2 regions of the Streptomyces sp. NPDC051907 genome follow, and region 2 is predicted to be linked to the other one. Evidence: riboswitches for the same ligand, from Rfam matches in the RefSeq annotation. Region 2 holds a riboswitch; the other holds the start of a gene.

Region 1 (14,672 bases), on a different contig from region 2:
GGCCGCCGCCGGCGTCACCGCGTTCATCCTCGCCGGGCGGTACTTCGAGGCCCGCTCCAAGCGCAAGGCCGGCGCGGCCCTCAGGGCCCTCCTCGAACTCGGTGCCAAGGAGGTCACCGTCCTGCGCGACGGGCGCGAGGCGCGCATCCCGGTCGGCGAGCTGGCCGTCGGCGACCGCTTCCTCGTACGGCCCGGCGAGAAGATCGCGACCGACGGCGCCGTGGTCGAGGGCGCCTCCGCCGTGGACGCGTCCATGCTCACCGGCGAGTCCGTGCCCGTCGAGGTCTCCGTCGGCGACGCGGTCGCCGGCGCGACCCTCAACGCCCACGGCCGCCTCGTCGTCGAGGCCACCCGCGTCGGCGCCGACACCCAGCTGGCCAGGATGGCCAAGCTGGTGGAGGACGCGCAGAACGGCAAGGCCGCCGCCCAGCGGCTCGCCGACCGGATCTCCGCCGTCTTCGTGCCGATCGTGATCGTCCTGTCGCTCGCCGCCCTCGGCGGCTGGCTGCTGGCCACGGGCGACGCGACCGCCGCGTTCACCGCCGCCGTCGCCGTGCTGATCATCGCCTGCCCCTGCGCGCTGGGCCTGGCCACCCCGACCGCCCTCATGGTCGGCACCGGACGCGGCGCCCAGCTCGGCATCCTCATCAAGGGGCCCGAGGTGCTGGAGAACACCCGCAAGGCCGACACGATCGTCCTCGACAAGACCGGCACCGTCACCACCGGCCGGATGACCCTCCTGGCCGTCCACGCCGCCGAGGGCGAGAGCGACGCCGACGTACTGCGGCTGGCCGGCGCGCTGGAGCACGCCTCCGAGCACCCCATCGCCCGCGCGGTCGCCGAGGGCGCGGCGGCGAAGGCCGGCCCGCTCCCCGCTCCCGAGGACTTCGCGAACCTCGCCGGCCTCGGCGTCCAGGGCGTCGTCGACGGCCGCGCCGTGCTCGTCGGCCGCGAGAAGCTGCTGCACGAGTGGGAGATCCGGCTGCCCGCGGAGCTGCGGCGCGCCAAGGACGAGGCGGAGGCCGCAGGCCGCACGGCCATCGCGGTCGCCTGGGACGGCGAGGCCCGTGCCGTCCTCGAGGTCGCCGACGCCGTCAAGGAGACCAGCGCCGAGGCCGTGCGCAGACTGCGCGCGCTCGGCCTCACCCCGATCCTGCTCACCGGCGACAACACGGCCGCGGCGCACGCCGTGGCCCGCGAGGTCGGCATCGACGAGGTGTACGCCGAGGTGATGCCCGAGGACAAGGTCGAGGTCGTCAAGCGCCTTCAGGCCGAGGGCCGTTCGGTGGCGATGGTCGGGGACGGCGTCAACGACGCCGCCGCCCTCGCACAGGCCGACCTCGGGCTCGCGATGGGCACGGGCACGGACGCCGCGATCGAGGCCGGCGACCTGACGCTCGTACGCGGAGACCTGCGGGCCGCCGCCGACGCGATCCGGCTCTCGCGCAGGACGCTCAGGACCATCAAGTCCAACCTCTTCTGGGCCTTCGCCTACAACGTCGCCGCACTGCCGCTCGCCGCGGCCGGCCTGCTCAGCCCGATGATCGCGGGCGCGGCCATGGCCTTCTCGTCCGTCTTCGTGGTCGGCAACTCCCTGCGGCTGCGCGGCTTCAAGGCCCTGTAGCCCCCGGGCTCTGCAGCCCACCGCGCGGGGGGGGGGGGCCCCCCCCCCCCCCCCCCCCCCCCCCCCCCCCCCCCCCCGGCGCGGGCGCCCCCCCCCCCGGCCCCCCCCCGCCCGCCTTCTCACGTCGCCCCGTGAGAGTCGCCCCATAGAGTCACCGCATTAGAGTCGCCCCATGGCCGATCTCCGCGACCGCTGGACGCAGACCCTCCTCGCCGCCCGCGACGGCGCGAGCGACCCGGACCCCCTCCCGTACGCCGAGGACCTGCTCGCCCGCTGGGCCGAGCCGCAGCGGCGCTACCACACGACCGCCCACCTCGCCGCGGTCCTCGACCACGTCGACGCCCTCGCCGAGCATGCGGCCGACCCCGAACTCGTCCGCCTCGCCGCCTGGTTCCACGACGCGGTCTACCTCCCCGACCGCTCGGAGAACGAGGAGCGCTCCGCCCGCCTCGCCGAACGCGCCCTCGCCGAGGCCGGCCTGCCCGAGGACCGCGTCGCCGAGGTCGCCCGGCTGGTCCGGCTGACCGTCGGCCACGACGCCGAGGAGCCCGACGCCAACGGCGCGGTCCTGTGCGACGCCGACCTGGCGATCCTGGCCTCGGCCCCCGACGCGTACGCCGCGTACGCGCAGGCTGTGCGCGAGGAGTACGGATTCGTCCCCGACGACCTCTTCCGCGAGGGCCGCGCGGCGGTGCTGCGCCAACTGCTGGAGCTGCCCCGGCTGTTCCGCACACCGCACGGGCAGCGCGCGTGGGAGGCCGCGGCCCGCCGGAACCTGGCGGCGGAGCTGGAGACGCTGGAGCAGGCGCCTCAGCAGAAGTAGACGATCAGCCGCACGCTGCCGTCGCCGTGCAGTCCGCCCCTACGGCGCGGGGCGGTGCTTGGGTCGGCGCAGGCCCGCCTCCGTCAGCCGGCGGACCAGCTCCTTGGAGCCGATCTCCCGCGCGCCCGCCGCCACCGCGTCCCGGTAGCGGTCCGACGGAACGTCGTAGTGGTCCCGCTCGAAGGCCCGGGGCGGGCAGCCGATCGACGCGGCGAAGGCGTGCAGCTCCTCGTACGAGACGTCGCTGACCAGGTGCGACCACATACGGCCGTGCCCCGGCCAGGTCGGCGGGTCGATGTAGAGGGTCACCGGGGCAGCCCGCCGACCCGCGCCACGATCACGCCCGCCTTCCCGCAGACCCAGTGCGGGTCCGGACCCAGCTCCGGCTCCACCTCCAGCGCGTGCGGGTCGCCCACGTCGCACACCGGGCACAGCGGCCACCGGCCGTACCGCTCCAGCAGCGCGTCCTGGACGTCCTGGGCGACCAGCCCGGCAACGTACTCCACGCCCTCCGGCCACTGCTCGACCCACCAGCGGCGGTGCGTCACCGAGTCCTCGACGAGCGACACGACCGTCGCGTCGGCCACATCGCGGGCGGCCAGGTCGGCGAGGACCAGGGCGCGGGCCGCGTGGAGGGCCTGCTCAAGGACGTGCGCGTCGTTCATGGAGCCATTGTCACCCCAGGGGCGGCAGGCGGACCGGGCACTTCGATCAATCCCATCGATGTACTTCGATCAATCCCGTCGATCGAAAGGGAGCGGCAGGGCGCGGTGCGGGGGCCGAAGGGGGTTGACGATGGGCGAATGCCGAAAATATCTTTCAAAGGTGACCTATCCAGTGAAGGAAATTTTCAGCGGTGACGCCCCACCCGCCCCCGCCGCCCTCGCGGCCAAGGTCCGGACCCTCGCGCCGTCCATGACCCGCTCCATGCAGCGGGTCGCCGAAGCCGTGGCCGAGGACCCGGCCGGCTGCGCCGCCCTGACGGTCACCGGCCTCGCCGAGCTCACCGGCACCAGCGAGGCCACCGTGGTCCGCACCGCCCGCCTCCTCGGCTACCCCGGCTACCGCGATCTGCGCCTCGCCCTCGCCGGGCTCGCCGCCCACCAGCAGTCGGGCCGGGCCCCCGCCGTCACCGCCGACATCGCCGTCGACGACCCGATCGCGGACGTCGTCGCCAAACTCGCCTACGACGAGCAGCAGACCCTCGCCGACACCGCCGCCGGCCTCGACACCGTGCAGCTCGGCGCGGCCGTGGCCGCCGCGTCGACCGCCCGCCGCATCGACGTCTACGGCGTCGGAGCGTCCTCCCTCGTCGGCATGGACCTGGCCCAGAAGCTGCTGCGCATCGGCCTGATCGCGCACGCCCACGCCGACCCCCATCTGGCCGTCACCAACGCGGTGCAGCTCCGCTCCGGCGACGTGGCGATAGCGATCACCCACTCCGGGTCCACCGGCGACGTGATCGAGCCGCTGCGGGTCGCCTTCGACCGGGGCGCCACGACGATCGCGATCACCGGCCGCCCGGACGGTCCGGTGTCGCAGTACGCCGACCATGTGCTGACCACCTCCACCGCCCGCGAGAGCGAGCTGCGCCCGGCCGCGATGTCGTCGCGGACCAGCCAGCTCCTGGTGGTGGACTGCCTGTTCATAGGAGTCGCGCAACGCACGTACGAGACGGCGGCGCCGGCGCTCGCCGCCTCGTACGAAGCGCTCGCCCACCGGCACAGCCCGCGCACCCGCTGAACGCAGAGAAGAACACAGAGAAGACACACGCAGAGCAGGAAGAGCGGCCCTCCATGACCTCCACCTCGTCGGCGTCCTCACCCTCCTCGTCCGCCTCGTCCGCCTCGTCGGCCTCGTCGACGTCCTCGCCCGCCTCCTCCGCGGCGTACGGCGAGCTCCGCGCCGAGCTGGCCGCCCTCACCACCGAGGCGTTCCGCCCCGAGCTCGCCGAGATCGACCAGCTCCCCACCCTCGAGATCGCCCGGATCATGAACGGCGAGGACCAGTCCGTCCCCTTCGCCGTCGCCGCGCAGCTGCCGTCCATCGCCGCCGCCATCGACGGCGCCGCCGAGCGGATGGCGCTGGGCGGCCGGCTGGTCTACGCGGGCGCGGGCACGGCGGGCCGGCTGGGCGTACTGGACGCGAGCGAGTGCCCGCCGACCTTCAACACCGACCCGGCCGAGGTCGTGGGCCTGATCGCGGGCGGTCCCGCCGCCATGGTCAACGCGGTCGAGGGCGCCGAGGACAGCGGCGAGCTGGCCGTCGCCGACCTGGCCGCGCTCGAGCTGACCGCCCACGACACGGTGGTCGGCGTCTCCGCCTCGGGCCGCACGCCGTACGCGATCGGCGCGGTCGAGCACGCCCGCTCCGTCGGCGCGCTCACCGTCGGCCTGTCCTGCAACGCCGACAGCGCGCTCGGCGCGGCGGCCCACCACCGCATCGAGATCGTCGTAGGACCCGAACTCATCACCGGATCGACCCGGTTGAAGGCGGGCACGGCCCAGAAGCTGGTCCTCAACATGATCTCGACGATCACGATGATCCGCCTCGGCAAGACGTACGGAAACCTGATGGTGGACGTCCGCGCCTCCAACGAGAAGCTGCGCGCCCGCTCCCGCCATATCGTCGCGCTCGCCACCGGCGCGTCGGACGAGGCGATCGAGCGGGCGCTGGCGGCGACCGAGGGCGAGGTGAAGGACGCGATCCTGACGATCCTGGCGGGCGTGGACGCGCAGACGGCCAGGGAGCTCTTGGCGAAGAACGGGGGCCACCTGCGTTCCGCACTCCAGAGCAGCCCACCCCCTTCCAGCCCCGCCGACGTTTGAGGCGCGCAACCCACGTCACCCTCGCCCCAGGGGGCTGCGCCCCCGTACGCCCTACGGGCGTGTCCTCAATCGCCGGACGGGCTGGGATTCGCCGGCGATTGAGGCGCGGTCGCTGCTACCAGTAGACGACGGTGTAGCCGCTGCCCCCGGGCGTTCCGGGCGACCCAGGCGCGCCGGTGACCACGCCCGAGACGCCGCCCTCTCCCCCGTCGCCGCCGACCACCGCGCCCGCCGGCACGCCCACCGTGCCGTCAGGGGCGGCGCCGCCTTCTCCGCCGTCGCCGCCGGAAGTGCCGTTGCCGCCGGACAGGTTCACGCCGCCGGTGGCGCAGAGACCGGTGCCGCCTACGCCGGGCACCCCGTCCGCACCGTCCACGGCGCCCCCGCCGCCTCCGCCGCCGCCCCCGGTTCCGCCGGTGGCGGTGGCCAGCAGGCCGCCGTTCGGCGCGGCCAGGGTCGTCGCGGTGCCGGCGGTGCCGGGAGTCCCGGCGGTCCCGGCAGAGCCTGCCGAGCCGGCAGGGCCGCCCGCGCCGTTGGGGCCGCCGAGCCCGATGTCCACCACGTAGCTCTGCAGGGGCGTGACCTCGAGGGCGCACCATACGAAGCCCCCGGCGCCACCGCCGCCGCCGGTGCCACCGTTGCCGTTGTTCGGGCTGCTGCCGCCGCCACCGCCGCCCCCACCGCCGCCGCCGGCGCCCCAGACCTGGACGAAGACCGAGGTGACGCCCGCCGGCGGGACGAAGGTCCCGTCCGTGGTGAACTGCCGCAGCCCGTGGGGCGCCTGGGCCGCAGTCGGCGGCGCCGCAGGCGTCGTCGGGGGCCGGGTGGACGCGGGCGCCGTCTCAGGCGCGGGCGCCGTATCGGACACGGGCTGCTGCTCCTGCGCGGGCGGCCGCGCCTGGGCGGGCTGCTGCACCGGCTGCTGCCCTTGCGCCGGCTGCTGCTCTTGGGCAGGCGGGAGTGCCTGGGCAGGCTGCTGTTCCTGCGCGGGCGGGCGCGCCTGGGCGGGCTGCTGCTCCTGCACCGGCTGCTGCTCCTGCGCCGGCGGCCGCGCCTGGACGGGCTGCTGCTGCACGGGCGGGCGCTCCTGCGTCTGCGGCCGCTCCCGCGCCGGCTTCCTCGGCCTGTCGTGCCCGTCCGCCTGCGCGGCGGGAGACAGCGCGAGGATCTGGCCGGTCAGAGCGGCCACCACGGCGACGGAGGCAAGCAGTCGGCGGGAGCGGGCCCGAGGCAGCACCGCGGTGCCGGCCGGGCTCTGGCTGTTCACGTTCATGGCTTCCTTCCCCTCGGCGCCCGCTCGGGCTGCCGAGGGTGTGCGTGGGACGGGCGCGGGGCCGGGTGGGCCCGCACGCGCACATCCCATCGCCCGAGGCGTCCGCCCGCGCGCGGGCAGGTGCGAGAAGTGATCCAGTCAGGTGAGCAGTTGAGCCGACCGGCTTATGCCGATCGGCTCATGCAGAGCGGCTTGCGTCGACCGGCTTGTGTCGACCGGCTTAGGTCGCGGTCGCCGCATGCACCGGGCTCCAGGTCGGGCCGCGCGCCGGAGGCGGAAACGCCGAAGGGCGGCGCCCACTGGGAGTGGGGCGCCGCCCTCCGTCAGGACGGTCGATCAACCAGAGGTCGATCAGAAGTCCATGTCACCGCCCGGCATGCCGCCCGGAGCGGCGGCGGACGCCTTCTCCGGCTTGTCGGCGATGACGGCCTCGGTGGTCAGGAACAGCGCCGCGATGGAGGCCGCGTTCTGCAGGGCAGAGCGGGTCACCTTCGCGGGGTCGATGATGCCCTCGGCGATCATGTCGACGTATTCACCGGTCGCGGCGTTCAGACCGTGGCCGACGGCCAGGTTGCGCACCTTCTCGACCACGACGCCGCCCTCGAGGCCGCCGTTGACGGCGATCTGCTTGAGCGGGGCCTCCAGCGCGAGCTTCACGGCGTTGGCGCCGGTCGCCTCGTCGCCGGTGAGCTCGAGCTTCTCGAAGACCGAGGAGGCCTGCAGCAGGGCCACGCCGCCACCGGCGACGATGCCCTCTTCGACGGCCGCCTTCGCGTTGCGAACGGCGTCCTCGATGCGGTGCTTGCGCTCCTTGAGCTCGACCTCGGTCGCGGCGCCGGCCTTGATGACGGCCACGCCGCCGGCCAGCTTCGCGAGGCGCTCCTGGAGCTTCTCGCGGTCGTAGTCCGAGTCGGAGTTCTCGATCTCGGCGCGGATCTGGTTGACGCGACCGGCAACCTGGTCGCTCTCGCCGGAGCCGTCGACGATGGTGGTCTCGTCCTTGGTGATGACGACCTTGCGGGCGCGGCCCAGCAGGTCCAGGCCGGCGTTCTCGAGCTTGAGGCCGACCTCCTCGGAGATGACCGTGCCGCCCGTGAGGATGGCGATGTCGTTCAGCATGGCCTTGCGGCGGTCGCCGAAGCCCGGGGCCTTGACCGCGACGGACTTGAAGGTGCCGCGGATCTTGTTGACGACCAGGGTCGACAGGGCCTCGCCCTCGACGTCCTCGGCGATGATCAGCAGCGGCTTGCCCGACTGCATGACCTTCTCCAGCAGCGGGAGCAGGTCCTTGACCGAGGAGATCTTGGAGTTGACGATCAGGATGTACGGGTCGTCGAGCGACGCCTCCATACGCTCCATGTCGGTGGCGAAGTACGCCGAGATGTAGCCCTTGTCGAAGCGCATGCCCTCGGTGAGCTCAAGCTCCAGACCGAAGGTCTGGGACTCCTCGACGGTGATGACGCCTTCCTTGCCGACCTTGTCCATGGCCTCGGCGATGAGCTCGCCGATCTGGGTGTCGGCGGCGGAGATGGAGGCGGTCGAAGCGATCTGCTCCTTGGTCTCCACGTCCTTGGCCTGCTCGAGCAGGGCGCCGGAGACGGCCTCGACGGCCTTCTCGATGCCGCGCTTGAGGGCCATCGGGTTGGCGCCGGCGGCCACGTTGCGCAGGCCCTCGCGGACGAGCGCCTGGGCGAGGACGGTGGCGGTGGTCGTACCGTCGCCGGCGACGTCGTCCGTCTTCTTGGCGACTTCCTTGACCAGCTCGGCGCCGATCTTCTCGTACGGGTCCTCGAGCTCGATCTCCTTGGCGATGGAAACACCATCGTTGGTGATCGTGGGGGCGCCCCACTTCTTCTCGAGGACGACGTTCCGGCCCTTGGGGCCAAGGGTGACCTTGACGGCGTCGGCGAGCTGGTTCATCCCGCGCTCGAGACCGCGCCGTGCCTCCTCGTCGAACGCGATGATCTTGGCCATGTGAAGTGGTCCTCCCGGACTGGGGTGGATTTCTCCGGACCGCACTGGCGCCCGCGACGGACGGCCTGCACGCCGTGTGGTTCCTTGCCCCACCCGGCCTGCGGACCTCACCTGAACGGTCCTCGTTGTCACTCTCACCTTCAGAGTGCTAACGCCAATGATTAGCACTCGCCCATGGAGAGTGCAAGCGGCTTCGACGAAGCCCCAGCGTGGGACGGGCGTTCGCCGAGCGCCCCGCGCGGCGGCGGGCCCGGACCATCGGGGGCGGCGGCGACCGCGGGCCCTCGGGGCGCCCGGGAGGAGCGGACTGTCTGCGGACGCGCGAGGGGCCCGCATCCCAGATGGAATGCGAGCCCCTCGTGCGTGAGTGCGTCGGTGGTCTGTCGCGCCGAGATCAGACGGCGAGCTTGACCATGTCCGCCTGCGGCCCCTTCTGGCCCTGCGAGATCTCGAACTCGACCCGCTGACCCTCCTCCAGGGTGCGGTAACCGTCCATCTGGATCGCGCTGTAGTGGACGAAAACATCCGCACCACCGTCGACCGCGATGAAGCCGTACCCCTTCTCCGCGTTGAACCACTTGACGGTGCCCTGAGCCATGCCTAACTCCCCTATTACTGGCCCTTGCACAGGACCGCACTTCGCGGACCCGGGTCAGACCTCACCCCATGCAACCCATCTGGCAGGAGGGGTGTGCGTCGGAACGCGTCGACCGCGGCTGAATGTATCTGCCCAACTGCCCTCTGCAACAGGTCAATCGGACGAGAATTCTGGGCGCGGCCGAAGGGAGAATTGACCTGAATTCAAGAAATTCCGGGGCAAGTCGGGCCCGGCAAATGGCGCATAAGAGGCATTTCGACCGCACACTTTGGCTGCTTCTTGTCGCGCGGCGGACGCATTCTCATATGCGTGCGGCACAAGCAGCGGAGGGGACTTCCCAACTCTACCGCGTTCAACCATGCAGAATTGCCCCCTCCGCTTCTCTTGCGGAGGGGGCAATTCTGGTAACGCTGAGTACCTGGCGAACGGTCAGCAGCCGGGGGCCCGCTCGACGGCCAGAGCAACCGGTCCGGTGCCGGAGGGTCAGCCTCCGGCACGGTGGCTGACGGTTCAGAAGCCGGCACGCTGCTGAAGAGTCAGCCTCCGGCGCGATGCTCGACGGTCAACCTCCGGCACTGTGCCGGAAGGTCAGCCTCCGGCACGGTGCTCGACGGCCGGGGCGGCCGACCCGGCACCGGAGGGCCAGCCTCCGCACGCGGCCGGACGGTTCAGCAGCCGGCACAGTGCCGGACGGTCGCCCTCAAGCCCTGTGCCGGACGGTCAGCCTCCGGCGACGGCCGGGATGATCGAGATTCCCGCGCCGTCCGGCGTCGCCGTCTCGAGGCCCTGCTCGAAGCGGACGTCGTCGTCGTTGACGTACACGTTGACGAAGCGGCGCAGCTTGCCCTGGTCGTCCAGGACGCGCGCGGCGATGCCCGTGTGGTTCTTCTCCAGGTCGGCGATGACCTCGGCGAGCGTGCCGCCCTCGGCCGCGACCTCGGACTGGCCGCCCGTGTACGTACGGAGGATGGTGGGGATGCGGACGTTGACGCTCATGGTGGTGTTCTGCCTTCCGTAGGTAGTCAGCGGGCGAGGCCGGCGTCGCGGAACGCGTCCAGGCTCGGGCGGATCGTCGCGGTCGGGCCGGTCGTCGGCGCCACCGCGTCCAGCGTCTTGAGACCGTCGCCGGTGTTGAGGACGACCGTGGTGAGCGTCGGGTCCAGCACGCCCGCCTCGATCAGCTTCTTGGTCACGCCCACGGTCACGCCGCCCGCGGTCTCCGCGAAGATGCCCTCCGTGCGGGCGAGCAGCTTGATGGCGTCGACGACCTGCTCGTCGTCGACGTCCTCGACCGCGCCGCCGGTGCGGCGGGCGATGTCCAGGACGTATGGGCCGTCGGCCGGGTTGCCGATCGCCAGCGACTTGGCGATGGTGTTCGGCTTCTGGGGGCGCACGACGTCGTGGCCGGCCTTGAAGGCGGTGGACACCGGCGAGCAGCCCTCGGCCTGCGCGCCGAAGATCTTGTACGGCTTGTCCTCGACCAGGCCCAGCTTGATCAGCTCCTGCAGACCCTTGTCGATCTTCGTGAGCTGCGAGCCGGAGGCGATCGGGACCACGATCTGGTCGGGCAGCCGCCAGCCGAGCTGCTCGCAGATCTCGTACGCCAGCGTCTTGGAGCCCTCGCCGTAGTAGGGGCGGAGGTTGACGTTGACGAAGCCCCAGCCCTCGCCGAGCGGGTCGCCGATGAGCTCGGAGCAGAAGCGGTTGACGTCGTCGTAGTTGCCCTCGATGCCGACCAGCTCGCCGCCGTACACCGCGGCCATGACGACCTTGCCCTGCTCCAGGTCGTGCGGGATGAAGACGCAGGAGCGGAAGCCGGCCCGGGCGGCGGCGGCGCCGACCGCTCCGGCCAGGTTGCCGGTGGAGGAGCAGGACAGCGTGGTGAAGCCGAAGGCGCGGGCGGCCTCGACGGCGATGGCGACGACACGGTCCTTGAAGGAGTGCGTCGGGTTGCCGGAGTCGTCCTTGACGTACAGCCCGCCGGTGACGCCCAGCTCGCGGGCGAGGTTGTCGGCCTTGACGAGCTTGGTGAAGCCGGGGTTGATGTTCGGCTTCTCGGCCACGTCGGCGGGGACGGGCAGCAGGGGGGCGTAGCGCCAGATGTTGTCGGGTCCGGCTTCGATGCGCTTGCGCAGCGCTTCGGGGTCGCCGCTCGGCAGGTCGTACGCGACTTCGAGCGGCCCGAAACACAGGGCGCAGGCGAAGATGGGGCCGAGGTCGAACCGCTCTCCGCATTCGCGGCACGACAGTGCGGCGGCGGGACCCAGGTTCACGGGGGTGGTGGCGGTTGAGACGGTCTGCACAGCCATGTTGGCGAGGCCCTTTCTCCTCATCTTCCTCATGGCGCATTTCGCCATAAGACGGAATTGGCACCTTCCCCACCGTGACCTCGCGGTCGGCGGGAGGGTTGCCGGGGCTTCAACGGGCCGTTCCCTCTGCCCCTCTGGATGAGCGGTATTCGATTGTCAGCGCGACGACCCCGGCATGCGACGGCCGTCGGCGTTGTTCAAGACTGTAACCGAAGGCCGCGACTGTTGAGATAGTCGTCCGAACCGCGAGATGGATCACTCGGTCCGCGAGCAGAGGGAGACGGGCACGTGCTGGAAGAGGTGGAGCGCTGGCTGACCAGGCGTTCCTGGTCGGCGGCCGACCGCCCGCTCGACCGGCTGATGGCCGCCAAGCGCGGTACGACCGTCAGCGTCGTCCTGCCCGCCCTCGACGAGGAGTCGACCGTCGGGGACATCGTCACGGTGATCCGCCGCGAGCTGATGGAGAAGGTCCCGCTCGTGGACGAGCTGGTCGTGGTGGACTCCGGGTCCGGCGACCGCACGGCCGAGGTGGCCGCGGCGGCGGGCGCGCGGGTCGTGCACCGGGACGCGATCCTGCCCCGGCTGCCGGCCGTCCCCGGCAAGGGCGAGGTGCTGTGGCGGTCGCTGCTGGCCACCAGCGGCGATGTCGTGTGCTTCGTCGACGCGGACCTGCGGGACTTCTCCGCGGACTTCGTCTCCGGAATCGTGGGCCCGCTGCTGACCGACCCCGATGTGCAGTTCGTCAAGGCGATGTACGACCGGCCGCTCGGCGCCGTGGCGGGCGAGGGCGGGCGGGTGACCGAGCTGGTGGCGCGGCCGCTGCTCAATCTGCACTGGCCGCAGCTGGCGGGGTTCGTCCAGCCGCTGGGCGGCGAGTACGCGGCGCGGCGCTCGCTGCTGGAGCGGCTGCCCTTCCCGGTGGGGTACGGAGTGGAGCTCGGCCTGCTCGTCGACGCGCTGCACACCGTGGGCCTGGACGGGCTGGCGCAGGTGGACGTCGGCTCGCGCAAACACCGCCACCAGGACGGGCAGGCGCTCGGCCGGATGGCCGCCGCGATCTACCGCACGGCTCAACTGAGACTGTCGCGCGGGCACTTGGTGCGTCCGGCGCTGACGCAGTTCGAGCGGGGCGAGGACGGTTTCGTACCGCGTACGCATGCGGTGGACACGGAGGAGCGGCCGCCGATGCGCGAGATCGGTGAGTACGCGGCGCGTCGCGCGGCATAACCCGTACATAACCAATCATTTTGTCTACATTTCCCATGTATGGGCTTGAGACACCGTATGGGCGCTCCGCGCCGCATTGCCGGGCTGTCCCGGATCCTCGGGGCTCTGGCGGTCGTGACCACAGCGACGGCCGCGCTCACCGCGGCGGCCGTCCCGCACGAGGCCGCCGCCGAGGCTTCGGCTCCCTTCGAGAAACGTCTTGAGGAGCGTCTCGAGACGCGCCTCGAGACGCGCCTCGACGAGCGTTTCGAGAAGCGTTTCGAGGCCGCGCTCTACGGCGACTTCGCCACGATCGGGAACACGGTCATGGTCTGCCCGGACAGCCCGGCCGACGAGGCGGCCCGGTGCGCCCTGGCCGCCGACGGGCTCGGCGGCGACGACAACGACGCCTTCGACATGCGGCGGACCGACACCGCGGGGATGACCGAGGGCTTCGGTTCGAGCACCGGCAAGGTCACCGTCCCGCCGGGCGCGGAGATCGTCTACGCCCGGCTCTTCTGGGGCGGCAACGCCGGCGCGCACCGCGCGGCCGACGGGACCGAGCGCATGCGCTGCGACAACGGCGGGGGCGGTACGGGCGGGGTTGGCGGTACGGGAGGTGCTGGCGGCGCCGGCGCGGACGCCGTCCCCTCCCCGGGCAGGCCCCTCGACGCCGTGCCCGCGATCGGCGTGGCCGGCGGCGTGCCGGTCAAGGTCTCCCCGAAGAACCTGGTCAGGGACCCGGCGACGACCAGCGGGGCGCACTACTACACCGGCGAGGCCGACGTCACCGCCGCCTTCGACGGCCTCACCGGCTCGGGCGCGGCGATCCCCGTCGCGGTCGGCGACCTCTGGGCCGCGAACGGCCGGGGCTGCGTCGCGGGCTGGTCGCTCACCGTCGTCTACGGGTACGACGGCCCCGACGAGACGTACGCCCCCGAGCGGCGCCGCGTGTACGTGTACGGCGGCCACGCCCTCCAGCGCCCCGGCGCCCCCGCGACCACCGTGGCCGTGGACGGCTTCCGCCGGACGGGCGACAGCGCGGTCCGGGCGAGCGTGACGGCGCTGGAAGGCGACTGGAACGCTCCCGGCGACCGCTTCCGCGTCCACGGGCGCGAGATCGCCGACGACCGGGCCGACGGCGCCGCGAACTTCTTCGCCGGCGCGAGCGACGGCGCGGTCGACCCCCAGTACGTCGACAACCTCGGCGTCGACGCCAGGGCCTTCGCGCTCCCGGCTGCGACGATCCCGCCCGGCGAGACCTCCACCACGCTCTCCCTCGCCACCGAGGACGACTCCTACCTCTCCACCGCGCTCGCGCTGTCGGTCCCGGTCGCCGACCTGGAGGTCACCAAGACGGCGTCGGCGACGACGGTCGCGCCCGGCGATACCGTGACGTACACGATCACCGCGGAGAACGTGAGCGGGCGGGACTACCCCAACGCCCGGTTCGGCGACGACCTGACCGACAACCTCGACGACGCGGTCTACAACCTGGACGCGCGGGCGACGGTCGGCACGGTCTCGTACGAGGTGCCGAGGATCCGTTTCGTCGGCGACATCCCGGCGGGCCGGTCGGCGACCCTCACCTACACGGTCACGGTCGACGACCCGGTCACCGGGGACGGCCGGCTCGGCAACAGCGTCGCGGTCGACTCCCCCCGCTCGAACTGCGGCCAGGACAGCGGGGATCCCCGGTGCGGCGCGACGCCGCTGCTCGCCCCGTCGCCCTCGCCGTCGCCGTCGCCGTCGCCGACCCGAACGATCCAACTCCGCCCGGCGCCGGCGCCCCCGACCCCGACCGACGCCCCCACGCTCGCCCACACCGGCACCAAGGCGGAACGCCTCTGGCTCCTGGGCGGAGTGGCCCTCAGCCTGACGGCAGCGGGGGTGGTGGCGGTGGCGGCGTCGCGAGGTCGCCGCCAATAGGGCGCGGCCTGAGGCGCGCATTCAGCCCCGTGGGGGTCCCCCCGGACGAAGTCTGGGGGAGATTGAGGCGCGGGGTCCGGGGCAGCGCCCCGCGGGCCGCCCGCACAG
Region 2 (14,672 bases):
TGTCTTCGACGCGGCCAACGGCGGCGCGCTGCTGTGGCAGCACCTCTTCTGGTTCTTCGGCCATCCAGAGGTGTACATCATCGCCTTGCCGTTCTTCGGCATCGTCTCGGAGATCATCCCGGTCTTCAGCCGCAAGCCGATGTTCGGCTACATCGGCCTGGTCGGCGCGACGATCGCGATCGCCGGTCTGTCCGTGACCGTGTGGGCTCACCACATGTACGTCACAGGCGGCGTGCTCTTGCCGTTCTTCTCCTTTATGACCTTCCTTATCGCGGTACCGACCGGTGTGAAGTTCTTCAACTGGATCGGCACCATGTGGAAGGGCTCGCTGTCCTTCGAGACGCCGATGCTCTGGACGATCGGATTCCTGGTCACCTTCACCTTCGGTGGTCTGACCGGCGTCATCCTGGCCTCGCCCCCGATGGACTTCCACGTCTCCGACTCGTACTTCGTCGTCGCGCACTTCCACTACGTCGTCTTCGGCACCGTGGTCTTCGCGATGTTCGCCGGCTTCCACTTCTGGTGGCCGAAGTTCACGGGCAAGATGCTGGACGAGCGGCTCGGCAAGATCACCTTCTGGACGCTGTTCATCGGCTTCCACGGCACGTTCCTGGTGCAGCACTGGCTGGGCGCCGAGGGCATGCCGCGTCGCTACGCGGACTACCTCGCCGCCGACGGGTTCACCGCGCTGAACACCATCTCCACGATCAGCTCGTTCCTGCTCGGACTGTCGGTCCTGCCGTTCTTCTACAACGTGTGGAAGACCGCCAAGTACGGCAAGAAGATCGAGGTCGACGACCCGTGGGGCTACGGCCGTTCGCTCGAATGGGCGACCTCGTGCCCGCCGCCGCGGCATAACTTCCTCACCCTGCCGCGCATCCGCAGCGAATCCCCGGCGTTCGACCTCCACCACCCGGAGATCGCCGCGCTGGACCAGCTCGACCACGCCGGCCACGGTGGCAGCGCCATCGCCGAGAAGGAGGCCGGCAAGTGAAGATCCAAGGCAAGATGTTCATCTGGCTGGCGGCCTTCATCCTCGTCATGGCGATCGTCTATGGCGTGTGGTCGAAGGAGCCGGCCGGCACCACGGCGCTCTTCCTGGCCTTCGGCCTGAGCATCATGATCGGCTACTACCTGGCCTTCACGGCCCGGCGCGTGGACGCGATGGCCCAGGACGACAAGGAGGCCGACGTCGCGGACGAGGCCGGCGAGGTGGGGTTCTTCTCCCCGCACAGCTGGCAGCCGCTCTCGCTGGCCGTCGGCGGCGCCCTCGCCTTCCTGGGCGTGGCCCTCGGCTGGTGGCTGCTGTTCTTCTCGCTGCCGCTGATCCTGGTCGGCCTGTTCGGCTGGGTCTTCGAGTACTACCGCGGTGAGAACCAGAACCAGTAGTCGAGTCAACGCGACACGCGCAGGGGCCCGGATCACCCTCACTCCTGAGGGGGATCCGGGCCCCTCCGTTTGCAGTCACCCCGCGCGCCGCTGCGGCATGATCTTCATAGCGTGTGCTTATGACTCACAAGCCGCGCATCCGTTCGGTTGTCAGCTGCACGCTGCTGGTCGTGGCCATCGGCGCGACCGCGCTGGCCTGCGGCGACTCCGACCCCCACCCGCTCGCCGCGCAGCCCTACGACGCGGCCGGACAGGTCTCCTTCAACGCCCCCGAGGGCAGCGCCAAGGTCGACCCCGACAAGCCCCTCGAAGTCACCGCCGAGGGCGAGGACAGCCGGATCACCGACGTCACCGCCACCGACCAGGCGGGCCACCACCTCGCCGGCGAGCTCTCCGCCGACGGCGTCCGCTGGCGCTCCACGGCCCCGCTGTCGGCCGGCGTCAGATACACCGTGGAGGTCGCCACGGAGGACGAGGACGGCGCTCCGGGGGCCAAGACGCTCACCTTCCAGACCTCGCCCGCCAAACGGCACCTTGCGGTCGAGTTCGGCCCGCAGGCGGGGAAGTACGGCGTCGGCCAGCCGATCACCGCCAAGCTCGGCTCCCCGGTCCGGGACAGGGCCGCCAGAGCCGTGATCGAACGCGGCCTGAAGGTCCACTCCCAGCCCGCGGTGGAGGGCGCCTGGCACTGGGTGGACGACAAGACCATGCACTACCGCCCCAAGGAGTACTGGCCCGCCGGCGCGACCGTCCGCGCCAGCAGCAACCTCCAGGGCGTCAAGGTCGCCAACAGCCTCTACGGCGGCGCCTCCAAGACGCTGAAGCTCACGATCGGCGACCGCATAGAAGCGATCACCGACGCCGGGACCCACCACATGACCGTGCTGCGCAACGGAGAAGTGATCAACACCATTCCGGTGACCACCGGCAAGCCCGGCTTCTCCACCCGCAACGGGATCAAGGTCGTGCTCGGCAAGGAGTACTTCGTACGCATGCGCGGTACGAGCATCGGCATCCCGGAGGGCAGCGCCGACTCCTACGACCTGCCCGTCTACTACGCCACCCGCGTCACCTGGAGCGGCGAGTACGTCCACGCGGCGCCCTGGTCGGTCGGCTCCCAGGGGTACGCGAACGTCAGCCACGGCTGCACGGGCATGTCCACCGGCAACGCCGCGTGGTTCTTCGAGACCGTGCGCGAGGGCGACATCGTCAAGGTCGTCAACAGCGGGGGCGACACGATGGACCCCTTCGGCAACGGCTTCGGCGACTGGAACCTGTCCTGGGACAAGTGGCGCGGCGGAAGCGCCCTGGTCGCCGAGACCAGGGACGGCAGCCGCCCCGACGACGCGGCGCGGCTGCGCCCCCAGATCTGACCCGGCGGGCGGTCAGCGGCGCGTGAGCCCGACCGGGGAGGGCCTCACGCGCCCACAGAGAGCCTGCGCCGCAGCAGGGCGGCCAGAGACTGCGCGAACTCCACCGGCTCGACCGGAAGGGTCACAGCGGCCTCGGCACGGCTCCAGGTGGCCAGCCAGGCGTCCTGGGGGCGGCCGATCAGCAGCAGCACGGGCGGGCAGTCGAAGATCTCGTCCTTGATCTGCCGGCAGACGCCCATGCCGCCCGCCGGAGCCGTCTCGCCGTCCAGCACGCAGACGTCCACGCCGCCCTCGTCCAGCGCCTTGAGGACGGCCGGCAGGGTCGCGCACTCAAGGAACTCGACCGGCGGGACGTCCGCGGCCGGCCTGCGCCCCGCGGCCAACCGCACCTGCTCGCGGGTGTTCGCGTCGTCGCTGTAGACCAGCACGGTTGCGGTCGACCTCATTGTTCCTCCGAGTTCGTCGGCGGCATTGGACCAGTAACCTGATGCGGCGGATGCTACTCCTTGCGACACCCCGTCAACACTGGTTCGGACAGCTCTTCGATGGGCCGTTCGGCTCTGCGCATCGTCCCAGTCGAGCGGGCTGACACACCGAACGGCACCCCCCGGAGTGAGGGCGGGATAAGCGACCGACATAATGTCGGTCGTGGCGACAGCAACGACAGTAGAAACCGGGCACGCGCACCCGTCGGTCAATCGACCGAACCTCACCAGCGTCGGAACCATCATCTGGTTGAGTTCCGAGCTGATGTTCTTCGCGGCCCTCTTCGCGATGTACTTCACCCTGCGATCGGTGACGGGCACTGATTACTGGACGGCTCAGGCGGACCACCTGAACTTCCCGTTCTCGGCGACCAACACCACGATCCTGGTGCTCTCCTCACTCACCTGCCAGCTCGGCGTCTTCGCCGCGGAGCGGGGCGATGTGAAGAAGCTCAGGACGTGGTTCATCATCACGTTCGTCATGGGTGCGATCTTCATCGGCGGCCAGGTGCTGGAATACACCGAGCTGGTCAAGGACGCGGGCATGTCGCTCTCGTCCGGCCCGTACGGCTCCGTGTTCTACCTGACCACCGGTTTCCACGGCCTGCACGTGACGGGCGGTCTCATCGCCTTCCTGCTGGTCCTGGGAAGGACCTACGCGGCCAGGAGATTCACCCACGAGCAGGCAACCGCCGCCATCGTCGTGTCCTACTACTGGCACTTCGTCGATGTCGTCTGGATCGGCCTCTTCGCCACGATCTACATGATCAAGTAGCCGGGCTCGAGCCCGACCACAGTCCAGAAGCACCGACGCAGAAGATCCTGACACCGGGGTAATCCGTGAAAAAGCTCTCCGCACGACGACGCCATCCGCTGGCGGCGGTCGTCGTCCTACTCCTCGCGCTGGCGGCCACTGGGGGGCTGTACGCCGCGTTCGCACCCGCGGACAAGGCGCAGGCCGAAGAAACCGCCCAGTCTCTCGCCATCAAGGAGGGCAAGAAGCTCTACACCGTCGGCTGCGCCAGCTGCCACGGAACCGGCGGTCAGGGCACCTCTGACGGCCCGTCCCTGGTCGGCGTGGGCTCCGCCGCGGTCGACTTCCAGGTCGCGACCGGCCGGATGCCGGCCCAGCAGCCCGGCGCCCAGGTGCCGAAGAAGCCCAACATCTACACGCAGAGCCAGATCGACCAGCTCGCGGCGTACGTCGCGTCCCTCGGCGCCGGCCCGATCACGCCGACCGAGAAGCAGTACAGCCCGGACGGCGCGAACATCGCCAAGGGCGGCGATCTGTTCCGCACCAACTGCGCCCAGTGCCACAACTTCACCGGTGAGGGCGGCGCCCTCACGAACGGCAAGTACGCCCCGAGCCTTGAAGGCGTGAGCCCCAAGCACATCTACGAGGCCATGCAGACCGGCCCGCAGAACATGCCGTCCTTCCCCGACACCACGCTGCCGGAGCAGCAGAAGAAGGACATCATCGCGTACATCCAGACGGTGAACGGCGACGAGACCGCCACTCCGGGCGGCTTCGCGCTCGGCGGCCTCGGCCCCGTCAGCGAGGGTCTGTTCGGCTGGATCTTCGGTCTGGGTTCGCTCATCGCAGTCGCCGTCTGGGTCGCGGCCCACACCGCTAAGGCCAAGAAGTCATGAGTAGCCAAGAGATTCCAGAAGAGAACCTGCCGCTCGCGCAGGACACCGCGCACGTCGCGGTAGAGCATGTCGAGGACGACCCGCTCGGCGACCCGGGACTGCCGGCCCACAAGCCGCGCGTCCAGGACATCGACGAGCGGGCGGCCAGGCGCTCCGAGCGCACCGTCGCTCTGCTGTTCACGCTGTCGATGCTGGCCACCGTCGCCTTCATCGCGTCGTTCGTGATCTTCCCGGTCGACAAGATCGTGTACATCTGGCCGCTCGGCCATATCAGCGCGCTCAACTTCGCGCTGGGCATGACCCTGGGCATCGCGCTCTTCTGCATCGGCGCGGGCGCGGTCCACTGGGCCCGCACCCTGATGTCGGACGTCGAGGTCGCCGACGAGCGGCACCCGATCGAGGCCTCGCCCGAGGTCAAGGCCAAGGTGCTCGCCGACTTCGCGGACGGCGCCCGTGAGTCCGCGATCGGCCGTCGCAAGCTGATCCGCAACACCATGTTCGGCGCGCTGGCCATGGTGCCGCTCTCCGGCGTGGTGCTGCTGCGGGACCTCGGGCCGCTGCCCGAGGAGAAGCTCCGCAAGACCCTGTGGGCCAAGGGCAAGCAGCTCATCAACATGAACACCAATGAGCCGCTGCGTCCCGAGGACGTCGCCGTCGGCTCGCTGACCTTCGCCATGCCCCAGGGCCTGGAGGAGAGCCAGCACGACTTCAACAACGAGATCGCCAAGGCCGCCCTGATGATCGTCCGGATCCAGCCGGAGGACATCAAGGACAAGCGCGAGCTCGAGTGGTCCCACGACGGAATCGTGGCCTACTCCAAGATCTGCACCCACGTCGGTTGCCCGATCAGCCTGTACGAGCAGCAGACGCACCACGTCCTCTGCCCGTGCCACCAGTCCACCTTCGACCTCTCCGACGGCGCCCGCGTCATCTTCGGCCCGGCCGGTCACGCACTTCCGCAGCTGCGGATCGGCGTGAATGACGAAGGCTTCCTCGAGGCGCTCGGCGACTTCGAAGAGCCCGTCGGTCCTGCCTTCTGGGAGCGCGGATGAGCACTGCGACGACCGACGACAAGAACCGCAAAGCCCCCGCGGGCGAGCGGGTCGCCGACTGGGCGGACGGCAGGCTGGGAATCTACTCCCTGGCCAAGGCCAATCTGCGGAAGATCTTCCCGGACCACTGGTCCTTCATGCTCGGCGAGATCTGCCTCTACAGCTTCATCATCATCATCCTCACGGGTGTGTATCTGACGCTGTTCTTCCACCCGAGCATGAACGAGATCGAGTACCACGGCTCGTACGTGCCGATGCAGGGCATCCGGATGACCGAGGCGTACGCCTCGACCCTGGACATCAGCTTCGACGTCCGCGGCGGTCTGCTGATCCGGCAGATCCACCACTGGGCGGCGCTGGTCTTCCTCGCCGGCATGTTCGTGCACATGATGCGCGTGTTCTTCACGGGTGCGTTCCGCAAGCCGCGCGAGATCAACTGGATGTTCGGCTTCCTGCTGTTCGTCCTCGGCATGTTCACCGGTTTCACCGGCTACTCGCTCCCCGACGACCTGCTGTCCGGCACCGGCGTCCGCTTCACCCAGGGCGCGATCCTGGCGACCCCGGTCGTCGGAACGTACATCTCGTTCTTCCTGTTCGGCGGCGAGTTCCCCGGCCACGACATGGTGGCCAGGTTCTACTCGATCCACATCCTGCTGCTGCCGGGCATCATGCTCGGCCTCGTGGTGGCCCACCTGATCCTGGTCTTCTACCACAAGCACACCCAGTTCCCCGGCCCCGGCCGGACGAACAACAACGTCGTGGGCATGCCGCTGCTGCCGGTCTACATGGCCAAGGCCGGAGGCTTCTTCTTCCTGGTCTTCGGCGTCATCGCGATCATCGCGGCGTCGTTCACGATCAACCCGGTGTGGGCGCTCGGCCCCTACCGGCCGGACCAGGTGTCCACCGGCGCCCAGCCAGACTGGTACATGGGCTTCGCCGAGGGTCTGATCCGAGTGATGCCCGGCTGGGAGATCAACTTCGCGGGCCACACGCTCGTGCTGGGCGTCTTCATCCCGCTGGTGCTCTTCGGCCTGGTCCTGATGGCGATCGCGGTCTACCCGTTCATCGAGTCGTGGATCACCGGCGACAAGCGCGAGCACCACATCCTGGACCGGCCGCGCAACGCGCCGACCAGGACCGCTCTGGGCGTCGCCTGGATCACCGGGTACGTGATCATGCTGCTCGGCGGTGGAAACGACATCTTCGCCACGCACTTCCATCTGTCGATCAACGCGATCACCTGGTTCGTCCGGATCTCCTACTTCGTGGGCCCGGTCCTCGCCTTCGTGATCACCAAGCGGATCTGCCTGGGTCTGCAGCGTCGCGACAAGGACAAGGTGCTGCACGGCCGCGAGACGGGCATCATCAAGCGGCTGCCGCACGGTGAGTTCGTCGAGGTCCACGAGCCGCTGAAGCCCGAGGCCCGCTACACGCTGACCGCGCACGAGCAGTACGAGCCGGTCGAGCTCGGCCCGACGGTCGACGAGAACGGCGTGGAGCGCAAGCCGAAGCTCAAGGAGAAGCTGCGCGCCAAGCTCAGCAAGTCCTACTACGGCGAGGGAAGCCAGATCCCCAAGCCGACGAGCGAGGAGTACAAGGAGATCACCAGCGGCCACGGCCACCACTGATCCCTGACCGACAGGTCGCCACAGCAGGAGCCCCGTCCATTCGCTGGACGGGGCTCTTTGCTGCTCTCGGGGCTGGATAGGGTGGACCCATCCCTATCGGCTGTGGACCCAGGAGCGGACCATGAACGTTGTGACCCCGGTCGGCGGCGACAGCGTGGCGGCTCGTTCCTGGCCGGGCGTGCTGAACCCCCTGCTGCGCGGCGAGAACCTGAGCGTGGACGACACCGCCTGGGCGATGGACCGGATCATGAGCGGCGAGGCCACCGACGCCCAGATCGCCGGGTTCGCGGTGGCGCTGCGGGCCAAGGGCGAGACCGTCGAAGAGGTCTCCGGCCTGGTGCAGGCCATGTACGCGCACGCCAACACCATCGAGGTGCCGGGCGCGACCGTGGACATCGTCGGGACCGGCGGCGACCTCGCCAAGACCGTCAACATCTCCACGATGTCGGCGATCGTGGTCGCCGGCGCCGGAGCCAAGGTCGTCAAGCACGGCAACCGCGCCTCCTCGTCCGCGAGCGGCTCCTCGGACGTCCTGGAGAAGCTCGGCGTCAATCTGGAGCTGACGCCGCGGCGGGTCGTCGAGGTCGCGAGGGAAGCGGGCATCACCTTCTGCTTCGCCGTGAAGTTCCACCCCGCCCTGCGGTACGCCGCGAAGGCGCGCAAGGAGCTCGGCGCGCAGACCACCTTCAACATCCTCGGACCGCTCACCAACCCGGCCAAGGTGCGCTCGCAGGCCGTGGGCGTCGCCGATCTGCGGATGGCGCCCATCGTGGCCGGCGTGCTCGCCGCGCGCGGCAACTCCTCCCTGGTCTTCCGCGGCGACGACGGCCTGGACGAGCTGACGACGACCGCCACCTCCCGGGTGTGGGTCGTACGGGACGGGTCCGTGCGCGAGGAGGCCTTCGACCCGCGCGACATCGGCATCGACCTGGTGCCCGTCGAGTCCCTGCGGGGCGCGGACGCGTCGTACAACGCGGACGTGGCGCGGCGGCTGCTGGCCGGCGAGACGGGACCGGTGCGGGACGCGGTGCTGCTCAACGCGGCCGCGGCGCTGGTCGCGCTCGAGCCGACGGACGGGACGCTCAACGAGCAGCTGGCGGCGGGCGTGGCCCGAGCGGCGAAGTCGATCGACTCCGGGGCGGCGAAGGCGGCCCTGGAGAGGTGGGTCGCCGCGAGCAACGCGTGAGAGTGCGTGCTCGCTGAGTGTGACCAAGGGCGCAGTCCAGAATCCGGACTGCGCCCTTGCGCTCGGCGCGACCTATGGCAGGATGCTTTCAAGGTCATGAGTGACAGCGTTTCAGGCCCCGGCTTGCTGTCCGGCAACCCTCCGTCCGTGGCGGGGTGCCCCGGGTGAAGACCAGGCCGTAGGCAGCGAGGTCTACGGCAAGCGCGGACCCCTGCAAGCCCTGGGGTCCTGGTCCTCAAGGGAGCAGTCTCGTGAGCAAGCGAATGCGATAGGGCGTCTGCGCCCCTCCTTCAACACCCCCTCCGTGCGGCCCTCTTGCCGCGCCTGAGGGGCAGTTCCCGTACCCAGCACGGCTGTTGAGCCGCCAGTACGGGCTTGTTCGAAGACCCCCTCCGACCTCTTCGAGGGGGACCCCACGCCTTGTCTTGCAGGGAGATGCCGCCATGTCCGCACGCCCGAACACCGCCGTCGAAGCCCACGCGCCCGCCGCGCCCGCAGAGTCCGCAGCGCCCGCTGCGTCCGCTGGATCGGCCGAGTCCGCCGCCGAACCCTGCTGCGGCGCCCCGCTGCCCGTGCTCGGCAGGGACGTCACCGTCCCGCTGGTCACCGGCGGCGAAGTCGCCTACGCGGCCCTCGACTACGCGGCGAGCGCGCCGGCCCTCCAGCGGGTGTGGGACGACGTGGCCGCCTACGCCCCGTACTACGGCAGCGTGCACCGCGGCGCCGGATACCTCTCGCAGCTCTCCACCGACCTCTTCGAGAACAGCCGCCAGACCGTCGCGGACTTCCTCGGCTGCCGCCCCGGCGACCAGGTCGTCTTCACCCGGTCGACGACGGACTCGCTGAACCTGCTGGCCGCCGCGGTCCCGGCCGGCTGCGAGGTGTTCGTCTTCGAGACCGAGCACCACGCCTCGCTGCTGCCCTGGAGGGACGCCCGCGTCACCTGCCTGAACGCCCCGCGCACACCCCAGCAGGCCGTCCAGACCCTGGAGCGGGCGCTGGCGGACCGCGACCCCTACGGCCCCGCCCTCGTCTGCGTCACGGGCGCCTCCAACGTCACCGGCGAGCTGTGGCCGGTCAAGGAGCTGGCGGCGGCCGCGCACGCCCACGGCGCCCGGATCGTCCTGGACGCGGCGCAGCTCGCGCCGCACCACCCCGTCGACATCGCCGAGCTGGACGTCGACTGGGTCGCCTTCTCCGGGCACAAGCTGTACGCCCCCTTCGGCTCCGGCGTCCTGGCCGGGCGCGCGGACTGGCTGCGGGAGGCGGAGCCGTACCTCGCGGGCGGCGGCGCCTCGCGCACGGTGGCACGCCGCGTGGACGGAGGCGTGGACGTCGAGTGGCACACCACGGCCGCGCGCCACGAGGCGGGCTCGCCGAACGTCATCGGCGCCTACTCCATCGCCTCGGCGTGCAAGGCGCTGACGGAGGCGGGCTTCGAGGCGCTGGTCGCCCGCGAGCAGGAGCTGGTCGCGAAGGTCCGCGCGGGTCTCGCGGAGGTCCCCGAGGTGAAGGTCCTCTCCCTGTTCGGGGACGACGCGCCGCGCGTGGGCGTCATCTCCTTCGTGGTCGAGGGCTGGAACAGCTCGCACTTCGCCGCCGCGCTCTCCGCGGAGTACGGCATCGGGGTGCGCGACGGCCTGTTCTGCGCCCACCCCCTGGTCCGCACCCTCCTCGGCAGCGCCCCCCAGGACCCGGGCGAGTGCGGCGCGCCGGAGGCCGAGCCGGGCGAGCGGTCCCTGAACGCCATCCGGGTCAGCTTCGGCGCGGGCACGCCGGACGAGCACGTGGAGCGCTTCGTGGGGGCGGTGGCCGAGCTGGTCCGCGACGGCGCCCGGTGGACGTACCACACGCAGGACGGCCGCTGCGTCCCGGCGGTCTGACACAGGACCCGAGGCGAGCCGATTCGAGCCGAGCACAGCCGACAGAGCCCGCGCCACCGGCGCGGGCTCTGTCGGCTGTCGGCTGCTGCGGGCGCCGAGGGCGGCGGCTAGGCGTCCAGGCCGATCGCGAACGCCGCCTCCAGATCGTGCTGGGAGTACGTACGGAACGCGACGTGCGTGTCCGTCGCCTCCACGCCGGGGATCTTGCTGATGCTGCCCGGGATGACGTCCGCCAGATCGTCGTGCCTGGCCACGCGGACCATGGCGATCAGGTCGTAGGTGCCGGTGACCGAGAAGACCTCGCTGACGCTGTCCAGCGCCGCGATCGACTCCGCGATCTCGGGGATGCGGTCCACGCTGGTCTTGATGAGCACGATCGCGGTGATCACGGTTGGCTTTCTCCCTCGGTGGCCGCTGCTTGGGCCTTCACTCTAGTCCCCTGCCGGAACCGTCCCCAGGCGTAGAGGAATCCCACCCCGAACCCCACCAGGTGCGCCAGATACGCCACCCCGGGACCGCTCCCGGCGCCCCGGGCCGCCAGCCACTGCAGGACGAACCAGAAGATCAGCACCGCCCACGCCGGAAACCGCAGCGGCAGGAAGAAGAGGAACGGAAAGAGACTGGTCACCCTTGCCTTCGGGAAGAGGTACAGAAAGGCGCCGAGCACCCCCGAGATCGCCCCCGAGGCGCCCACCAGGGTCTGCTCGGAGCCGGCGTTGGCCGCCGCGTAGGCGAGCAGCGCGAGGTAGCCGCAGCCCGCATAGAACAGGCCGAACTCCAGCTGCCCCATCCGCTCCTCGGCCATCGCCCCGAACACATACAGAAAGAGCATGTTGCCCAGCAGGTGGAGCCAGTTGCCGTGGACGAAGAGGGCGGTGAGCGGGGTGGCCAGCGCGTTCGGGGCGCCGCTCGTCAGGTCGGCGGGGATCACGCCCCAGCGCTCGAAGTACGCGCTCTGCGCGGAGAGCAGCCCGTCGCCGACGCCGTACGACGGATTGAGGCCGGAGACCGGACTGACCAGGAAGACCGCGCAGCAGACCGCGATCGCCGCGTATGTCACGGCGGGTCCCGTCGCCGCGCCCCGTACCGCCCGCCACCAACCGATCATGGACAGAGCATGGCGCAGCGGGACCGAACGGTACAGAGTGCCTCGCCGCGCCACGGGGTACCCGCGAGGCCGTAGGGTTACGGGCAGTACACCCGCAGTTCGACGGCGCACCGCGGCAACCGCACTCGCACTCGTATGACGAAAGAGGACGGCACGATGACGACGGTACCCTCGCCGACCGCCGAGACCCGCTGGCGCTGCACCCTGTGCGGCAACCTCACTCGTTTCGACGTCACCCGCTCGTCCAAGGTCGTCGAATACGTCCATCTGGACCTGGCCGGCGAGCCCACGATCGAGGAGCGCGAGGTGGTCAGTGAGACCATCGAGTCAGTGCGCTGTCGTTGGTGCAACGCTGTGGATCAGATCGAGCTGGTGGACAGGCCGGGCGCGGGCTCCTGACGGAGCCGCCCGAACGGGTAATGGGGTGACGGATTGTGGAGCAGCCTGAAAGCGGCGCGGAGCCGGCCGATGCGGCCGGCGACGCCGCGGAGGCGCTCGACCGCCCGCTGCCCGAAGGCGTACGGCGCAGGGTCGTCGCGCTGGTCTCGGACGCGTTCGGCGGGCTGACCGTCGGCGAACTCCCGGCGCAGCTGCGCCAGTACGCCCGTTTCACCCCCAGCCGGCGGGCCAAGTTCGCGGGCAACGCGATGGCCGCCGCGCTGGAGAGCGACCCCGTCTTCCGCCAGCGCATCGGCGAGCGGCTCAGCAAGGCCCAGCCCGAGCTGTCCGGGGCCCTGGAGTCCGGGTCGCCGCCCGCCGCCGCCGATCCGATCGACGTGGCCGCGGCCGCCTATGTGCTGCGGCCCGCCGGATGGGTGAAGCTCGTCGCCGCCGCGGGCGAGGAGGCCCAGCGGGCGGACGCCGAGCGCGCCGACGAGGCGGGCCGGCGCGAGCTGGAGCGGCTGCGCGAGGAGCTGGCCGAGGCCCAGGCGCACACCCGGGCCGAGACCGAGCGGCTGCGCACCGAGCTGGACGCCGCGCGCAAGGAAGCGGAATCGCTTCGCCGCAAGCTGCGCAGCGCCCTGAGCGATGTGAAGCGCGGCGAGGCGGCGCTCCGCCGCCGGGACGCCGACCTGGAGAGCTCAAGGTCGGAGGCGGCCGCCCAGGTGTCCGCGGCCGAGAGCGAGAGCCGCAGGCTCAAGGCGCGGCTCAGCGAAGCGGAAGCGTCCGTGGAGGCCGGCAGGAGGGCCGCCCGGGAGGGCCGCTCGATCGAGGACATGCGGCTGCGACTGCTCCTGGACACCGTCCTGGACGCCGCCCAGGGGCTCCGTCGCGAGCTCGCCCTGCCGCCCGCCGGGATCCACCCCGCGGACACCGTCGACGCGGTCGAGCCGGGCCGTATGTCGCCCAAGGACATCGCCGCCCGCGCCCTCTCCGAGACCGACCCTGCCCTGCTCGACCAGCTGCTCGCGCTGCCGCAGGTGCATCTGGTCGTCGACGGCTACAACGTCACCAAGACCGGGTATCCCACGATGCCGTTGGAGAAGCAGCGGCTGCGCCTGCTCGGCGGTCTGTCGATGCTCGCGGCCCAGACCGGGGCCGAGGTCACCTGTGTCTTCGACGGGGCGGAGCTGGCCGCTCCGGTGCTGCTCGCGCCGCCGCGCGGGGTGCGGGTGCTGTTCTCCAAGGCGGGCGTGACCGCGGACGAGCTGATCCGTCAGCTGGTGCGCGCGGAGCCGCCCGGCCGGCCCGTGGTGGTCGTCTCCACCGACCGCGAGGTCGCCGACGGGGTGGCGAAGGCCGGCGCCAGGCCGGTCGCGTCCGTCTTGTTGCTGAAGCGGCTTTCGCGCGCCTAGTAACTACCGGGCCGAATGCCCGAATTGATACTCCTCGTGACAGACGTTGCGTCAAGTGCTCATTACAGCGTGTGTGATGCGAGTAAAGAAAACACTCCGCAGCCCATAATTTTGTCGTGAGGATTTGAACTGATCACAGGGAGGTCACTAGGGTCGGGCCTCGAACCTTCGCGCGGTTGATCGTCCATCCGGGACGACGGCGAAGGAACCGCCGAGTTCGTCCAGTTCGCTCCTTTTCTCCCCGGGGTGCGACGTGCGGACGCCGGGGATTGAACCCCCCACAGCCCGGTAGGCGGCTCGAGGAAGAAGGAGCTCGCCTTCGTGGCGTCCCACCGTCGTCCCAAGCAGCCGAGCCGCACCCGCGTGACCGTGCTCACCGCGACCGCCGCCGCGGCCGTGGCCCTGACCGCCCAGACCGCGCAGGCCGAGCCGAAGCCGAGCAAGAGCGAGGTCAAGGCCAAGGTCGACAAGCTCTACGAAGAGGCGGAGAAGGCCACCGAGAAGTACAACGGGGCCAAGGAGCAGCAGGAGAAGCTCGACAAGGAGATCGACGCCCTCCAGGACAAGGTCGCCCGCGGCCAGGACGAGCTCAACACCCTGCGCGACAGCCTGGGTTCGGTGGCCAGCGCCCAGTACCGCTCCGGCGGCATCGACCCCGCCGTGCAGCTCTTCCTCTCCGCCGACCCGGACACCTACCTCGACAAGGCGTCCGCGCTCGACCAGCTCGGCGCGAAGCAGACCGAGGCGCTCGCCGACATCCAGGCCAAGCAGCGCACCCTCGCGCAGCAGCGCCAGGAGGCCCAGGGCAAGCTCGCCGACCTGGCCGAGACCCGCAAGCAGCTCGGGGAGAAGAAGCAGGAAGTCCAGGGCAAGCTGGGCGAGGCCCAGAAGCTGCTGAACTCGCTCACCGCGCAGGAGCGCGCCGCGCTCAAGGCCGACGAGACCCGCGCCGACCGCGCCAGCTCGCGCGCGGACCTCGGTCCGGCCACGCCCGCCTCAGGGCGCGCGTCCTCCGCGTTCGCCGCAGCCCAGAGCAAGATCGGCTCGCCGTACGTCTACAGCGCGTCCGGCCCGAACTCCTTCGACTGCTCCGGGCTGACCTCCTGGGCGTTCGCCCAGGCC

The links. A riboswitch is a leader RNA that binds a small molecule or an ion and turns the genes downstream of it on or off. The one in region 2 is predicted to bind S-adenosylmethionine.
Region 1: another riboswitch for S-adenosylmethionine. It lies ahead of thrC (threonine synthase); the one in region 2 lies ahead of AB0M39_RS16670 (aminotransferase class V-fold PLP-dependent enzyme).

The regions. Positions count from the first base shown of each region.
Region 1 is NZ_JBFAYB010000016.1:9,657-24,328, forward strand. Features, by position in the region: gene AB0M39_RS12245 (heavy metal translocating P-type ATPase) at 1-1,624, shown strand, start outside; gene AB0M39_RS12250 (hypothetical protein) at 1,797-2,447, shown strand; gene AB0M39_RS12255 (DUF4031 domain-containing protein) at 2,487-2,756, opposite strand; gene AB0M39_RS12260 (hypothetical protein) at 2,753-3,112, opposite strand; gene AB0M39_RS12265 (MurR/RpiR family transcriptional regulator) at 3,273-4,190, shown strand; gene murQ (N-acetylmuramic acid 6-phosphate etherase) at 4,244-5,275, shown strand; gene AB0M39_RS12275 (hypothetical protein) at 5,391-6,548, opposite strand; gene groL (chaperonin GroEL) at 6,900-8,522, opposite strand; gene AB0M39_RS12285 (cold-shock protein) at 8,917-9,120, opposite strand; gene AB0M39_RS12290 (MoaD/ThiS family protein) at 9,841-10,116, opposite strand; gene thrC (threonine synthase) at 10,143-11,429, opposite strand; SAM riboswitch class I at 11,447-11,574, opposite strand; gene AB0M39_RS12300 (glucosyl-3-phosphoglycerate synthase) at 11,718-12,656, shown strand; gene AB0M39_RS12305 (DUF11 domain-containing protein) at 12,771-14,564, shown strand.
Region 2 is NZ_JBFAYB010000026.1:49,194-63,865, reverse strand. Features, by position in the region: gene ctaD (cytochrome c oxidase subunit I) at 1-994, shown strand, start outside; gene AB0M39_RS16710 (cytochrome c oxidase subunit 4) at 991-1,389, shown strand; gene AB0M39_RS16705 (Ig-like domain-containing protein) at 1,509-2,762, shown strand; gene AB0M39_RS16700 (hypothetical protein) at 2,807-3,208, opposite strand; gene AB0M39_RS16695 (heme-copper oxidase subunit III) at 3,402-4,022, shown strand; gene AB0M39_RS16690 (c-type cytochrome) at 4,088-4,897, shown strand; gene AB0M39_RS16685 (Rieske 2Fe-2S domain-containing protein) at 4,894-5,949, shown strand; gene AB0M39_RS16680 (cytochrome bc complex cytochrome b subunit) at 5,946-7,577, shown strand; gene trpD (anthranilate phosphoribosyltransferase) at 7,699-8,763, shown strand; SAM riboswitch class IV at 8,856-8,973, shown strand; gene AB0M39_RS16670 (aminotransferase class V-fold PLP-dependent enzyme) at 9,207-10,646, shown strand; gene AB0M39_RS16665 (Lrp/AsnC ligand binding domain-containing protein) at 10,754-11,035, opposite strand; gene AB0M39_RS16660 (rhomboid family intramembrane serine protease) at 11,032-11,754, opposite strand; gene AB0M39_RS16655 (hypothetical protein) at 11,911-12,153, shown strand; gene AB0M39_RS16650 (NYN domain-containing protein) at 12,189-13,550, shown strand; gene AB0M39_RS16645 (NlpC/P60 family protein) at 13,872-14,672, shown strand, end outside.